DNA from 4 places in the Streptomyces sp. NPDC042371 genome. Region 1 is predicted to be linked to each of the others. Evidence: riboswitches for the same ligand, from Rfam matches in the RefSeq annotation. Region 1 holds a riboswitch; each other region holds the start of a gene.
The links. Region 1 has a riboswitch for cobalamin ahead of AC068B_RS01885 (prenyltransferase/squalene oxidase repeat-containing protein). Riboswitches for the same ligand answer to the same signal wherever they lie in the genome.
Positions count from the first base shown of each region.

Region 2: another riboswitch for cobalamin. It lies ahead of AC068B_RS05120 (ABC transporter substrate-binding protein); the one in region 1 lies ahead of AC068B_RS01885 (prenyltransferase/squalene oxidase repeat-containing protein).
Region 3: another riboswitch for cobalamin. It lies ahead of metE (5-methyltetrahydropteroyltriglutamate--homocysteine S-methyltransferase); the one in region 1 lies ahead of AC068B_RS01885 (prenyltransferase/squalene oxidase repeat-containing protein).
Region 4: another riboswitch for cobalamin. It lies ahead of AC068B_RS27695 (energy-coupling factor ABC transporter permease); the one in region 1 lies ahead of AC068B_RS01885 (prenyltransferase/squalene oxidase repeat-containing protein).

Region 1 covers NZ_JBWKAP010000001.1:420,734-424,526, forward strand. The annotation lists gene AC068B_RS01880 (MBL fold metallo-hydrolase) at 129-1,184, shown strand; cobalamin riboswitch at 1,209-1,332, shown strand; gene AC068B_RS01885 (prenyltransferase/squalene oxidase repeat-containing protein) at 1,456-2,688, shown strand; gene AC068B_RS01890 (SCO2322 family protein) at 2,685-3,362, shown strand; gene AC068B_RS01895 (energy-coupling factor transporter transmembrane component T) at 3,418-3,793, shown strand, end outside.
Region 2 covers NZ_JBWKAP010000001.1:1,156,028-1,159,820, reverse strand. The annotation lists gene AC068B_RS05130 (amino acid permease) at 1-675, shown strand, start outside; gene AC068B_RS05125 (M67 family metallopeptidase) at 761-1,183, shown strand; cobalamin riboswitch at 1,187-1,307, shown strand; gene AC068B_RS05120 (ABC transporter substrate-binding protein) at 1,352-2,329, shown strand; gene AC068B_RS05115 (FecCD family ABC transporter permease) at 2,395-3,453, shown strand; gene AC068B_RS05110 (ABC transporter ATP-binding protein) at 3,450-3,793, shown strand, end outside.
Region 3 covers NZ_JBWKAP010000003.1:210,010-213,802, reverse strand. The annotation lists gene AC068B_RS10600 (PIG-L family deacetylase) at 1-463, shown strand, start outside; gene AC068B_RS10595 (acyltransferase family protein) at 418-1,554, shown strand; cobalamin riboswitch at 1,614-1,837, shown strand; gene metE (5-methyltetrahydropteroyltriglutamate--homocysteine S-methyltransferase) at 2,002-3,793, shown strand, end outside.
Region 4 covers NZ_JBWKAP010000009.1:213,409-217,201, forward strand. The annotation lists gene AC068B_RS27685 (DUF3048 domain-containing protein) at 1-362, opposite strand, end outside; partial or broken gene AC068B_RS27690 (PTS transporter subunit IIC) at 638-1,380, shown strand; cobalamin riboswitch at 1,550-1,733, shown strand; gene AC068B_RS27695 (energy-coupling factor ABC transporter permease) at 1,764-2,519, shown strand; gene AC068B_RS27700 (energy-coupling factor ABC transporter substrate-binding protein) at 2,519-2,911, shown strand; gene cbiQ (cobalt ECF transporter T component CbiQ) at 2,918-3,667, shown strand; gene AC068B_RS27710 (energy-coupling factor ABC transporter ATP-binding protein) at 3,664-3,793, shown strand, end outside.

The DNA.
Region 1 (3,793 bases):
TTCGTGGAGTCCACGGACGGAAGGGGTAACGCAGCCTCCAGACAGTCGACTTGGGCGACTATTGGAACTAGTTCTAGTTATAGTGGTGGCCCCCGGCGAGGGGACCGGCGACGAGAGACGAGGCCCTCATGACCCCTCAGGTGACGGACCCGCCGGTGATCGAGCACGGCGGCGGCGTCTGGAGCATCAAGGTCCCGATCCCCGACAACCCCCTCGGCTTCACCCTCGTCCACCTCCTGGACACCGACGCGGGACCGGTCCTCGTCGACACCGGCTGGGACGACCCGGCGTCCTGGGACACCCTCACCGCCGGGCTCGCCACCTGCGGCGTCGCGGTCGCCGACGTGCACGGCGTCGTCATCACGCACCACCACCCCGACCACCACGGCCTCTCCGGCAAGGTCAGGGACGCCTCAGGGGCGTGGCTCGCCATGCACGACGCGGACGCGTCCGTGGTCCGCCGCACCCGCTCGAACCCGCCGGACCGCTGGTACGCGTACCTGGTGGACAAGCTCACCGCCGCGGGCGCGCCCGCCGACCACCTCGCCCCGCTGATCCTGGCCCGCGACGAGGGCCGCCCCCGCAAGCTTCCCGGCCTCGCCCCCGCCCTCCCCGACCGCTCCATCACCCCCGGCGAGCTCCTCGCCCTGCCCGGCCGCCGCCTGCGCGCGATCTGGACCCCCGGCCACACGCCCGGCCACGTCTGCCTCCACCTGGAGGAGGACCATCCGGCGGGCCTGCGCGGCAACGGCCGCCTCTTCTCCGGCGACCACCTGCTGCCCGGCATCACCCCGCACATCGGCCTGTACGAGGACCCCGAGTCGGAGACCGTCACCGACCCCCTCGGGGACTACCTGGACTCCCTGGAGCGCGTCGGCCGCCTCGACCCCGCGGAGGTCCTGCCCGCCCACCAGCGCACGTTCACCGACGCGCCCGCCCGCGTCCACGAGCTCCTGACCCACCACGAGGAGCGCCTGACCGGACTCCTCACCCTGCTCGCCGAGCCCCTCACCCCCTGGCAGATCGCCGAGCGCATGGAGTGGAACCGCCCCTGGGCCGAGATCCCCTACGGCTCGCGCACCATCGCCGTCTCGGAGGCCGAGGCCCATGTGCGGCGCCTGGTCAAGCTGGGGCGCGCGGAGGCCGTGCCGGGCAGCGACCCGGTCACCTTCGTGGCGGTGTGACCCGGAAGGCGCGCGGACCGGCCGGTAGAGTGAGCGCGTCGTCCTCACGTCCGCCAAGGGGGAAGCCGGTGCGAATCCGGCGCTGACCCGCAGCCGTGTGCCACTGAGCGTGGCGAGCCGGAATGCCCGGCGCGGAACGTGACCGGCTCGCTTCATCGGGACCCCCGATGAGCGGCACCGTCGAGGTATACGGAGCCGGAGCCGCCCGGTAGCCGTGCTCGCACGGTCCGTGCCGCCCCGCTCCCCGCAGGGAGAGGCAACCCGCCCCATCATGAACGTTCGTCGCAGCGCAGCGGTCCTGGCCGCCGCCGTCGCCGTGTTCGGCTCGGCCGCGGCACCGGCCGCCTTCGCGGACGACGCGAAGCCGTCGCCCTCGGCCGCGCTCCCCTCGGGCCTCTACGGCAAGACCGACCCCAAGTTCGACGGCGTCTTCCGCCAGTCGTACGCCCTGCTCGCCCAGGACACCGAGGGCGTCGTGCCCGCCACGAAGGCGGTGGACTGGCTCACCGGCCAGCAGTGCGCGAGCGGCGGCTTCGCGGCGTACCGCGCGGACGCCACCGAGCCCTGCAACTCCAAGACGGCGGTCGACAGCAACTCCACCGCCGCCGCCGTGCAGGCCCTCGCCGCGCTCGGCAAGCAGGACAAGACGGTCAAGAAGAGCGTCGACTGGCTGAAGTCCGTACAGAACAAGGACGGCGGCTGGGGCTACAACCCGGGGCTGCCCAGCGACGCGAACTCCACCGGCATCGTGGTCGGCGCGCTCGTCGCGGCGGGCCAGAACCCGGCGGCGATGAAGTCCCAGGACGGCAAGTCCGCCTACGACGCGCTGCCGAAGCTCGCCATGGACTGCGACAAGGACGGCGGCGCGTTCGGTCTCGCCGACGCCAAGTCCGGCAAGCTCTCGCCGAACGCCGACGCCACCGCGGCCGGTGTCCTCGGCAGCCTCGGCAAGGGCCTCGTCGTCTCCGCGCCCAAGAAGTCCGAGACCGCCGCGCCCAAGTGCGCGAAGCCGGACACCGCCGCGCAGGCCGCGGGCAACGGCGTGGGCTATCTGCTCGACACCCTCGGCAAGACCGACGACCACCTGATGTCGTCGATGCCGGGCTCCACGGACCAGCCGGACTTCGGCAACACGGCCGACTCCGTGCTCGCCCTCGCCGCCGCCGGACAGAGCGAGCGGGCCAAGGCGTCCGCCGACTGGCTCGCGAAGAACTCCGCGGACTGGGCGAAGCAGTCGGGCCCCGCCGCCTACTCCCAGCTGATCTTCGCCGCGCACGCGGCAGGCATGGACCCGCGCGACTTCGGCGGCGCCGACCTCGTCAAGCAGCTGAACGCCACGGGCCCGGCCCCGGAGACCGCCTCGAAGTCCCCGTCCGCTTCGGACGCGGACGAGAAGGACGACGACGGCGGCGTCAGCGTCTGGTGGATCATCGGCGTCGGCATGGTCGCGGGCATCGGCATCGGCTTCCTGTACAGCGGCAACCGCAAGAAGAAGCAGCCGTGACGCGGGGCCGTGTGCGGCGCGGCCGCCCGGCAGCCGTGGCGTTCCTCGCCGCGCTGCTGAGTGTCCTCGCCGCCGCGCCCGCCCAGGCCGCCGGTTACCGCTACTGGTCGTTCTGGGAGCGGGACGGCGAGCAGTGGACGTACGCCACCCAGGGGCCGGGCACCGCGACCCCCGACGACGGCGACGTGCAGGGCTTCCGCTTCTCGGTCTCCGACGACTCGAAGGACTCCGCGAAGCCCCGCGGCCCCGCCGACTTCGCGGACCTCTGCAAGGACACCCCGGCGAAGGACGGCCGCAAGCGCGTCGGCCTCGTCGTCGACTTCGGCACGGCGGGCGACGCCCCCGGCGGCGAGCGGCCGCCGAAGCCGCGCACCGCCTGCGCGCAGGTCGCCGAGGACGCCACCAGCGCGGAGGCCCTCGCCGCCGTCGCCAAGCCGCTGCGCTACGACAACAAGGCGCTGCTGTGCGCCATCGAGGACTACCCGAAGTCGGGCTGCGGCGAGCAGGTCTCCGGCGACGGGGACCCGAGCGGCAAGGAGACCGTGACCACCGAGGCGCAGGCGAACGCCGACGACGGCGACGGCGGGCCCTCCGTGGGCCTGATCGCCGGAATCGCCGCCGTCGCGCTGCTCGGCGGTGCCGGTATCTGGCAGGCCCGGCGCCGCCGCGGCTGACGCGGGGCCCCGAACAGACACGACGACACGACGACGCGACGACACGGACAGCACCATGACGGACCACGGCAACGGCGCGCCCGCCCTCCTGCGGCGCCGCCTCGCCCCCGCGGCGCACCGGAGCAACGCCCTGCATCCGGGCGCCTGGTGGGTGTGGGCCATCGGCCTCGGCACCGCGGCGTCCCGCACGACCAATCCGCTGCTGATCGGGATGCTGATCGGGGTCGCGGGCTATGTGGTGGCGGCGCGGCGGACGTCGGCGCCGTGGGCGAAGTCGTACGGCGCGTTCGTGAAGCTGGGGCTGGTGGTCATCGCGATCCGGCTGGTCTTCGCGGTCGTGCTCGGCTCCCCGATCCCCGGCACGCACATCGTCGTCACGCTGCCCGAGGTGCCGCTGCCGGACTGGGCGAAGGGCGTGCGGATCGGCGGCC
Region 2 (3,793 bases), 740 kb from region 1:
ATGATCCTGTCGGTCGTCCCGTGGACCTCCTTCAAGCCCGGTGTCTCGCCGTTCGTCGCGGCCTTCGAGGAGATGGGTCTCGGCGTCGGCGCCGCGATCGTGAACTTCGTGGTCCTCACCGCCGCGCTCTCCTCCTGCAACTCCGGCATGTACTCCACCGGCCGCATGCTGCGCGACCTCGCGATGAACGGCCAGGGCCCCAAGTTCTTCACCAAGCTCACGAAGAACGGCCTGCCGCTCATCGGCACCACGGCCTCCGCCGCGTTCATGCTGGTCGGCGTCTGGATCAACTACCAGTGGCCGGGCGAGGCGTTCAACTACGTCGTCTCCTTCGCGACCATCTCCGGCATGTGGGCCTGGATCATGATCCTGGCCTGCCAGATCCGCTACCGCCGCAAGGCCGACCGCGGTGAGCTGCCGCAGTCCACCTTCCGGGCCCCGGGCGCCCCGTACACCAGCTGGTTCGCCCTGCTCTTCATCGGCATGGTCATCGTGATGATGGGCATCGACAAGGACGCGCGGATCTCGCTGTACGCCGCTCCGGTCTGGGCCGCGATCCTGACGGTCTCCTACCTGATCCTCAAGAGCCGCAACCCGGAGGCCGCGGCCTTCAACAAGCGCAAGATCGGCGCCTCCGGCGGGGTCTCCTCGGAAGACTCCCTCTCCAAGGACTGAGGCTCCCCAAGGCCACCGTCCAGCATTCGGGCCCGCGCGTACCACACTTCGGTACGCGCGGGCCCCTCTGCTTATCCTGGCTGCCATGCTGACCATCACCCAGGCCCTCCACGACCAGATCGTCGCGCACGCGCGCCAGGACCACCCCGACGAGGCGTGCGGCGTGGTCGCGGGCCCGGAGGGCACCGGACGTCCCGAGCGGTTCATCCCGATGCTGAACGCCGCCCGCTCGCCCACGTTCTACGAGTTCGACTCGGGTGACCTGCTCAAGCTCTACCGCGAGATGGACGACCGCGACGAGGAGCCGGTGATCGTCTACCACTCGCACACCGCCACCGAGGCGTACCCCTCGCGCACCGACATCACCTACGCCAACGAGCCCGGCGCGCACTACGTCCTGGTCTCCACGGCGGACACCGACGACGCGGGCCCCTTCCAGTTCCGCTCGTACCGGATCGTGGACGGCGAGGTCACCGAAGAAGAAGTAAAGGTCGTCGAGGCATACTGAGCTTTACTCAAGAGGGCGGCAGGAGCCAGGAAGCCGGTGCGAAACCGGCACGGTCCCGCCACTGTGACCCCACTCCGAAGCCGGGGCGGGGGAGTCAGGAACTGACCTGCCGTCCTCCTCCACGCAACGCAGGGGACGCGGAAATCCCCTGGAGGAGGCAGTTCAGCCATGTCCCGCCACACCGGCATACGCGCCCTGGCCGCCGCGGCCCTGCTCGTCCCGCTCGCCGCGTGCTCCTCGTCGGACTCGGGCGACGCGGGCGGTGACACCAAGCCCGCGGCCAAGACCGCCGGATTCCCGTACACCGTCACCAACTGCGGTGTGAAGACGACGTACGACGCACCCCCGAAGCGCGCCGTCACCATGAACCAGCACGCCACCGAAGTCATGCTGGAACTCGGCCTCAAGGACCACCTCGCGGGCACGGCCTACCTCGACGACAAGGTCCTGCCGCAGTATGAGAAGGCGTACGACTCCATCCCGGTCCTCGCCAAGGAGTACCCCTCCTACGAGAAGCTGCTCGCCGCCAACCCCGACTACGTGTACGGCGGATACGCGAGCGCCTTCCTCGCGAGCGACGGCCGCAGCCGCTCCGCGCTCGCCAAGTCCGGCATCGAAAGCCGCCTCAACGTCGAGGGCTGCGCGAAGCGGCCCGTCTCCATGGACGACGTCTACCGCGAGATCCGCGAGGTCGGCTCCACCTTCGGGGTGCGGGCCCGCGCGGACAAGTGGGTGAGCGGCGCTCAGCGCGAACTCGCCGCCACCGCAGAGAAGTCGAAGGGCAAGAAGTCCCGCTCCGTCTTCGTCTACGACAGCGGCGACAAGACCGCGTTCACGGCGGGCGGCCGCGGCATCGGCAACGACATCATCAAGCGGGCGGGCGGCCGCAACGTCTTCGCCGACGTGGACAAGTCCTTCAGCGACGCGTCCTGGGAGTCCGTCGTGAAGAACAGGCCCGAGACCATCCTGATCCTCGACTACGGCGCCACGACCGTCGCCCAGAAGAAGAAGCGCCTCCTCGACGATCCGGTCCTCCAGGACGTCCCCGCCGTCAAGAACAAGAGCTTCGCGGTGCTGCCGCTGTCGGACATGGTCACGGGAGTACGAGCACCCGAGGCGGTGAGGAAGCTGGCGGCGCAGCTGTGAGCGGCCAGCGCACCCAGCTGCGGGAGAGCAGCCCCGCGGGGCAGGGTTCCCAGCCCGTCCGGCGTTTGACGAGCCCGAAGGGCGATCGGCGGAGCTCAGGGGGGCGGCGCCTGGTCGTCCTGACGGTGCTCGCCGTCGCCCTCGCCGCCGTGACGCTCGCCGGGCTGGCCCTCGGTTCCGTCCGCATCCCCACCGCCGACGTCCTGGAGATCCTCACGGGCCGCGCGGAGCCTTCGCCGTTCCGCACCATCGTCCTTGACGTGCGGCTCCCGAGGATCATCCTCGGAGCCACCGTCGGAGCAGGACTCGCCGTCATCGGCACCGTCCTCCAGGCCCTCGTCCGCAACCCCCTCGCCGACCCGTTCCTGCTCGGCGTCTCCTCGGGCGCCTCCGTCGGCGCGGTCGGCGCGATCGTGCTCGGCTCCGCCTTCGGCCTCGGCGCCGCCCTGTCGACCAGCGTCACCATCCCGGCCGCCTCCTTCGCGGGCGCCCTGATCTCACTGGTCCTCGTCTACGCCCTGGCCCGCAGCGGAGGCGGCGGCTTCGCCACCGGCAGGCTGATCCTCGCGGGCGTCGCCGTCTCGTACATCCTGACCGCGCTGACCAGCCTCATCCTGGTCACCGCCGACAGCGCGGACCACCTCAAGGAGGTCCTGTACTGGACGCTCGGCGGCCTCGGCAACGCCCGCTGGGACATGCTCGCCCTGCCCTGCGTCACCCTCATCCTCGGCACGGCCCTCCTGATGTCGATGGCCCGCCCCCTCGACCTGCTCCTCGCCGGTGAGGAGGGCGCCACCGTCCTCGGCCTGGACGCCACCCGGTTCCGTGCCGGAGTCTTCGTCCTCGCCTCGCTCCTCACCGGCGCCCTGGTCGCCTACAGCGGAGCCATCGGATTCGTCGGCCTGATGGTGCCGCACGCCGCCCGCATGCTGGTCGGCGCCGCGCACCGCGCACTGCTCCCGGTCGTCGCGCTGATGGGCGCGGTCTTCCTGGTCGCCGCCGACCTCGCCGCACGCACCGTCGCCGCGCCGCAGGACATCCCCGTCGGCGTGCTCACCGCGCTCACCGGCGGCCCGTTCTTCCTGTGGCTGCTGAGGCGGCGCAACGAAGGAGTACCGGCATGACCCAGCCGCCGCCCGCCGGTGAACTGCGCACCGAGCGCCTCTCGTACGAGGTCGAAGGCAGGCTCCTCGTGGACGCCGTCGACCTCACCGCCGACCCCGGCGAGACCGTCGGCGTCGTCGGCCCCAACGGCAGCGGCAAGACGACGCTGCTCCGCTGTGTGTACGGCACGCTGCGCCCCACCGGCGGCCGCGCCCTCCTCGACGGCGACGACCTGCACACCATGCCCCCGAAGGCGCGCGCCCGGCGCCTGGCCACGGTGCCGCAGGACGGCCAGGCCGCCTTCGAGCTGACCGTCCGGCAGGTGGTCGCCATGGGCCGCTCCCCGCACAAGCGGTTCTG
Region 3 (3,793 bases), on a different contig from region 1:
GGTCTTCTACCGCATCCCCGCCTCCGGGAACGTGGGCTCCGCCCGCCTGCACGCGGACAGCCTCACGCCCTTCACGGCGGAGCCGGGCCGGGCGCGCCGGTCGTCCTCCACCGCGCACACGTCGGTGGCCGTCACCGATCTGGGCGGGGCGGGCGGCTACGGCCCGGTGAGCGTGACCGCGGACGACTGGGGCGGTGTCCTGCTCGCGGCCAGGACGGCCACCGGCGATGTCGCCACGGCCTGGGGCACGTCGGGCGTCGCGAGGAACCGGCCGCAGTGGAACCACACCGGCGTGCTCCCCGCGGGCGCGCCGTCGAGCGCTCCGCTGTCGTCGGGCGGCGTCGTGCTCACGATGCTCGGCCTCGACAGCCGCCTGTACTGGACCCATGCCAGACGTGGAGGAGGTCGCCTGGCTCCATGGCAGCCGGTGGAGTCTCCAACGGCAGGGAGGTCGAAGGCCTGATGCGGATGCCGACCCCCACACGGCTGCGTAACAACCAGAACACCCCCCAGAGCACCCAGAAATCCCCGAACGTCCAGAAGCCGCTCGACTCGCGCGATCCGTTCTTCGACAACGCGAAGTTCCTCCTGATCGTGCTGGTCGCCCTCGGCCACTCCTGGGAACAGATCGTCTCCGGCACGCACACGCTGCAGGCGGTCCACACCGTGGTCTACGCCTTCCACATGCCGGCGTTCATCCTGCTGTGCGGCTACTTCTCGCAGCGCTTCACCGGCCGCCCCGACCAGGTGCGCAAACTGATCGAAGGGGTGCTGATCCCCTACCTCCTGTTCGAGGCGGCGTACTCCGCCACGTACAGCGCGGTGCGGGGCGAGCCGTACAGCTTCACCCCCACGGAACCCACCTACCTCTGCTGGTTCCTCGTCGCCCTGTTCCTGTGGCGGCTGAGCACACCCCTGTGGCGGGCGGTCCGCCACCCGGTGCCGATCGCCGTGGTGGTCTCCCTCGCGGCCGGTCTCACGACGATGGGTTACGACCTGGCGCTGCCGCGCGTGCTGATGTTCCTGCCCTGGTTCGTCCTCGGCATGAACCTGCGCCCGGAGCACTTCGCCCTCCTGCGCACGAAGGTGGCCCGCCGCTGTGGCGTGGTGGCGCTGGTCTGCGCCGTGGTCGCGGCATATCTGTGGATCCCCGCGCCCGACGAGCACTGGCTGTCCATGGACGTCGGCTACACGGAGCTCGACATCAGCTGGCCGCGGTACCTCGCCGTGCGCGTCGGCATCTTCGCGCTCAGCGCGGTGCTGGTCGCCGCGTTCTTCGCCTGCGTGCCCCGGCGCCGTACGCCCTTCACCGCTCTCGGCGCCGCCACGATGTACCCGTACCTCCTGCACGGCCTGCTGATCCGCGCGGGCGAGGCGGCGGGCCTGTATCCGGTCCTGAAGGACCTGGGCGCGGTCGGCCAGATCCTCCTCACCCTCTCCGTCGTCACCACGGTGTTCCTGCTGTCGACTCCGCCGGTGCGGAAGCTGTTCCGCCCGCTGGTGGAGCCCCAGCTGCCGCGCGCTGCCGTGCCGGTGGACGAGCGTTCGAGGTAAGTGCTCGAGGCGACCGTCCGGAATCCGGCGGCCCTAGCACTGCTCCACCGCCACCCCGTAGGGTGATCGGCGCAGCTGGTTCGCCCCGTCCGCCAGACGGGAGCGTCGCAAGAGGGAACCCGGTGGGAATCCGGGACTGCCCCGCAGCGGTGAGTGGGAACGACCGCCGTCATCACGCACTGGGCCCCGACGAACGGGACCTGGGAAGCGACGGCCAGTAGGTGTCCTCCCCCGGGAGGATGCGCCCGCGAGTCCGAAGACCTGCCCGCTGTCCGTGCCCGAGCCATTCGTGCGCGGATATTCCGGTGACCTCGAGGGCGGGTCGGCGTACATACCGAGCGGATGACCGCGCCTTGCCGCGCGAGACGGTGCCCGCCGGTATGTCACTCCTTCTTGGCCGCGCAGGTCTCCGGGATCCCCGGGATACGTCTCTCGAAGGAGATCTCCGTGACCACCAAGACCGCAGCCGCGGCAGCACGGGCCACCGTGTACGGCTACCCCCGCCAGGGCCGCAACCGCGAACTCAAGAAGGCCATCGAGGGCTACTGGAAGGGCCGCGTCACCGCCGACGCCCTCCGGAGCACCGCCGCCGACCTCCGCCGCACCAACTGGCAGGAACTCTCCGACGCGGGCATCGGAGAAGTCCCCACCGGCGACTTCTCGTACTACGACCACGTCCTGGACACCACCGTCATGGTCGGCGCCGTCCCCGAGCGCCACCGCGCCGCGGGCGACGCGGACCCGCTCGACGGGTTCTTCGCCATGGCGCGCGGCACGCAGGACGTGGCGCCGCTTGAGATGACGAAGTGGTTCGACACCAACTACCACTACCTGGTGCCCGAGCTGGGTCCTGGCACGGTGTTCACCGCCGACTCCACCAAGCAGGTCACCGAGTTCAAGGAGGCCCAGGCGCTGGGCCTGACGGCGCGGCCCGTGCTCGTCGGCCCGGTCACCTACCTCCTGCTCGCCAAGCCCGCCCCCGGGGTGGCCGCCGACTTCGACCCGCTGACCCTCCTCGACCGCCTCCTTCCGGTGTACGCCGAGGTGCTCGCCGACCTGCGCGCGGCGGGCGCCGAATGGGTCCAGCTCGACGAGCCTGCCCTCGTCCAGGACCGCACCCCGGCCGAGCTGAACGCGGCCGAGCGCGCCTACCGCGACCTCGGCGCCCTCACCGACCGCTCCAAGCTCCTCGTCGCCTCGTACTTCGACCGGCTCGGCGACGCCCTCCCGGTGCTCGCCAAGGCCCCGGTCGAGGGCCTCGCCCTCGACTTCACCGAGGCCGCCGCCGCGAACCTCGACGCCCTCGCCGCGGTCGGCGGACTGCCCGGCAAGCGCCTGGTCGCCGGTGTCGTCAACGGCCGCAACATCTGGATCAACGACCTGGCCAAGTCCCTCACCACCCTCGGCACCCTGCTCGGGCTCGCCGAGCGGGTCGACGTGGCCGCCTCCTGCTCCCTCCTCCACGTCCCCATCGACACCGCCCTCGAACGGGACATCGAGCCGCAGATCCTGCGCTGGCTCGCCTTCGCCCGGCAGAAGACGAACGAGGTGGCCACCCTCGCCAAGGGGCTGGCCCAGGGCACCGACACCATCACGGCCGAACTGTCGGCCAACAAGGCGGACCTGGCCTCGCGCGCCGAATCCCCGATCACTCATGACCCGGCCGTCCGGGCCCGCGCCGGTGCCGTCACCGACGCCGACGCGCGCCGCTCCCAGCCCTACGCCGAGCGGACCGCAGCCCAGCGCGCCCACCTCGGCCTGCCGCTGCTGCCGACGACGACCATCGGCTCGTTCCCGCAGACCGACGAACTGCGCACGGCCCGCGCCGACCTGCGCGCCGGGCGCATCACCACGGCGGGCTACGAGGACCGCATCAAGACGGAGATCCAGGACGTGATCTCCTTCCAGGAGAAGACCGGCATCGACGTCCTGGTGCACGGCGAGCCCGAGCGCAACGACATGGTGCAGTACTTCGCCGAACAGCTCACCGGCTACCTCGCCACGCAGCACGGCTGGGTCCAGTCGTACGGCACCCGCTACGTCCGCCCGCCGGTCCTGGCCGGTGACATCTCGCGCCCCGAGCCGATGACGGTGCGCTGGACGACGTACGCCAACTCCCTCACCGACCGCCCGGTCAAGGGCATGCTCACCGGCCCCGTCACCATGCTCGCCTGGTCCTTCGTCCGCGACGACCAGCCGCTCGGCGACACCGCCCGCCAGGTCGCCCTCGCCCTGCGCG
Region 4 (3,793 bases), on a different contig from region 1:
ATGTCCGACTCACGGGCGCTGCGCACCGGCCCGACGGCGTGGGGGAGTTTGCTGGAGTACACGCCCATCAGGCGGCTCATCCCGCCCTCGACCTTCTCCACGTACACGATGTCCGCCCGGTCGAGACCGGTGTGCGGCCGGGCCCGGCGCGCGTTGTCGAACTTCACGGCGAGGACCGGGTTCTGCCGTGCGGACTGCCCGGTGAAGGGCGAGGTGCTCCGGGGGGCGGGGGCGTCCTCGGAGGCGGGGGCGCTCGCGTAGGAGGGTGCGCCCACGGTGAGCGAGGCCGTGGCGACCAGCGCGAGCACTTTCGCGCCGATCCGGGTGCGGCGGGTGGCCCGGACTGTCGTTGCTGCCTTCAAGGCGTCTCCATTCGTGGCGGTGCGGCCGCCGCAGGGTCCGTGGCGGTGCAGCCGCAGATGTACCTCCCGCAGCGGTGGGGCCAATCACCCCTGGGCCATCCACCCTCGCCAGGTCACTCTTTCCGGGGGCGCCCCAGCGTGGCTCCGCCCCGAACGGCGCTGCGGACGTGCCGGGCCGCGCGCGTCGGAGAGAATCATGGACATGGCAGCGCTGAACGAGATCCTCCCCGTGGCAGCCGTGCCCTTCGACGCGCCCGCGGCCGACTGGCGCGAACATGCAGGGCCTCCAGTTCGGCATCGCCGTCGCCGTGATCCTCTTCGGCGTCCGCACGATCCTCGGCGAACTCGTCCCGGCCTTCCAGGGCATCGCCAGGAAACTGGGGCCCGGCGCGGTCCCCTCCCTCGACGCGCCCATCGTCTTCCCCTACGCACAGAACGCCGTCCCCATCGGCTTCATCTCCAGCTTCGTCGGCGGCCTCGTCAGCCTCTGCCTGCTCGCCTGGATCTTCCACCCGGCCTTCGGACTCGCCCTCGTCCTGCCCGGTCTGGTCCCGCACTTCTTCACCGGCGCGCGGCCGGGGGCTACGGCAACGTGACCGGCGGCCGCCGCGGCGCGGCCCTCGGCGCCTTCGTCAACGGCGTCATCATCACCTTCCTGCCCGCGCTGCTCCTGAAGGTCCTCGGCGCCTTCGGGGAGGAGAACACCACCTTCGGGGGCGCCGACTTCGGCTGGTTCGGCACACTCGTCGGTTATGCGGCCAAGACGGAGGAGACTGGCGGGTTCGTCCTGATGCTGCTGATCGGCGTGGCCGTCCTCTTCGGCGCGATCGTCGTGCAGAAGCGCGTCGTGGAGACCGGCTGGGACCCGGGTGCCCGCCGTGACGTACTGCTGCCGCCGAACCCGGACCGCGCCGCGGAGAAGGTCCCGGCCGCCGCCGGATCCCCCGTCGCGTACGCGAAGATCGCACCCCCGCGCGGAGCGCCGAAGCCGCCCCCGCCGCCGGACGCCCGGAGCTGACGGCTCCAGACCCACTTCTGCGTCCCCTGTGCGCCCCCCTGCCGCGTCCGCTCCACGCCACCTGCCAACTCGGTGCACAGCCTCTGAACAGGGGCGCACGTGGTGTATGCGCGCTCGCGCGTGCCACCGGCGCAACGAGCCCGCAAGTTGTCAGCACGTCCGTTGCGCACTAATGTCGCCACGCCTTGGTGAACGGGAAATCCGGTGTGATGCCGGTGCGGCCCTCGCCACTGTGATCGGGAAGTCCGGCTCCAGCCCTCGCGGCAGCCACTGGGTACTCACGTGCCCGGGAAGGCGGAGTCCGGTCGGTACGACCCGTCAGCCAGGAGACCGGCCAAGGCGCGTTGTCCATCCACGAGGTGCTGGAGAGGGTCTGCCGAGCCATGCACATAGCCGAGGGTTTCCTCCCACCGGCGCACGCGATCGCCTGGGGCGTAGCGTCCGCGCCGTTCGTCGTACACGGAGTCCGCTCCCTGACCCGTGAAGTCAAGGAACACCCGGAGAGCACCCTGCTCCTCGGCGCCTCCGGAGCCTTCACGTTCGTCCTTTCCGCCCTGAAGATCCCTTCTGTGACGGGCAGTTGCTCGCACCCGACGGGGACCGGACTCGGGGCGATCCTGTTCCGGCCACCGATCATGACGGTGCTCGGCACCATCACCCTGCTCTTCCAGGCGCTGCTGCTCGCCCACGGCGGGCTCACCACCCTGGGCGCCAACGTGTTCTCCATGGCGATCGTCGGGCCCTGGGCGGGATACGCGGTCTACCGGCTCCTCAAGCGGTACGACGTGCCGCTCATGGTCGCCGTGTTCTTCGGCGCGTTCGTCGCCGACCTGTCCACGTACTGCGTCACCAGCGTCCAGCTGGCCCTGGCGTTCCCCGACCCCAGCAGCGGCTTCCTCGGCGCCCTGGGCAAGTTCGGCGGCATCTTCGCCGTCACGCAGATTCCGCTTGCGGTCAGCGAAGGACTCCTCACCGTCCTGGTGATGCGGCTCCTCGTGCAGTCGAGCAAGGGCGAACTCACGCGCCTCGGCGTGCTGCTGCAGCGCAAGCAGACGGACGTGACGACCAAGCCGACCGAACCGAGCAAGTCGGCCGAGCCGACAAAGTCGACCGAGACGCAGACGGGGGCCAGTGCCTGATGAGCCGCAACGCGAAGATCAACACCCTGCTGCTCCTCATCGTGGCCGCGCTCGCCGTGCTGCCGATCGCGCTGGGACTCGGCGACGACGAGGAGGAGCCGTTCGCCGGGGCCGATGCCCAGGCCGAGACGGCGATCACCGAGATCAAGCCGGACTACGAGCCGTGGTTCTCGCCGCTGTACGAACCCCCGTCCGGGGAGGTCGAGTCGGCGCTCTTCGCCCTGCAGGCCGCCCTCGGCGCGGGCGTCCTCGCCTACTACTTCGGGCTGCGCAAGGGCCGCAAGCAAGGCGCGGAACAGGCGCGTGCGGAACAGGCGCGTGCGGAGCGGGCTGCCGGGCCGGACGCGCCGGTCGGCGCGGACGGTGCCCGGGCCGAGACCGAGCAGGTCTGACCCGGCGTGCTGCCCCTCGATGCGGCGGCGCACAGCAGTCGCTGGCGCCGCCGGCACCCCGTGGACAAGGCCGTGCTCGGGCTCGGCCTCACGATCCTCGCCATCTCGCTGCCGCCCTGGCCGGGCGCCGTCCTGGTCCTGGCCGCCGCAGTCGTCCTGCTGCTCGGCCCCGCCGGTGTGCCGCCCCGCAAGCTGTGGCGCGCCTACCGCGTGCCGCTCGGCTTCTGTGTCACCGGCGCACTCACCCTGCTCGTCCAAGTCGGCGGCCCCGAAGGGTTCGTGACCTTCGCGGAGGGCGGTCCGGCGCGTGCGGGCGGGCTGCTCCTGCGGACCTCCGCCGCCTCGCTCGGCGTGCTGCTTTTCGCCTTCACCACACCGATGTCGGACCTGCTGCCCCGCCTGGTGAAAGCGGGCGTGCCCGCACCGGTCGTGGACGTCGCACTCGTCACCTACCGGATGAGTTTCCTGCTCCTGGACTCCATGAGCCGCATCCGGCAGGCGCAGGCCGCCCGGCTCGGGCACACCACCCGCGCCGCCACCTGGCGCTCCCTCGCAGGTCTCGGCGCCACCGCGTTCGTGCGCGCCTTCGACCGGGCGAGCCGTCTGCAGGCCGGGCTCGCGGGCCGCGGCTACGACGGCACCCTGCGCGTCCTGGTGCCCGAGGCCCGCATCTCGCGCCCCTTCATCACGGCGGGCGCGGCACTTCTCGTGGGCCTGGTGGCCCTCACCCTCGTACTGGAAAGGTTCCTGCCATGAGTGAGCCGAGGGCTCTTCGCGAGCCGGACGCTCCCAGCGGACCCCGCGGGTCCGTGGTCGCCCTGCAAGCGGCGGCGTACGCGTACGAGGACGGGCCCACCGTGCTCAGCGGCCTGGACTTCGACG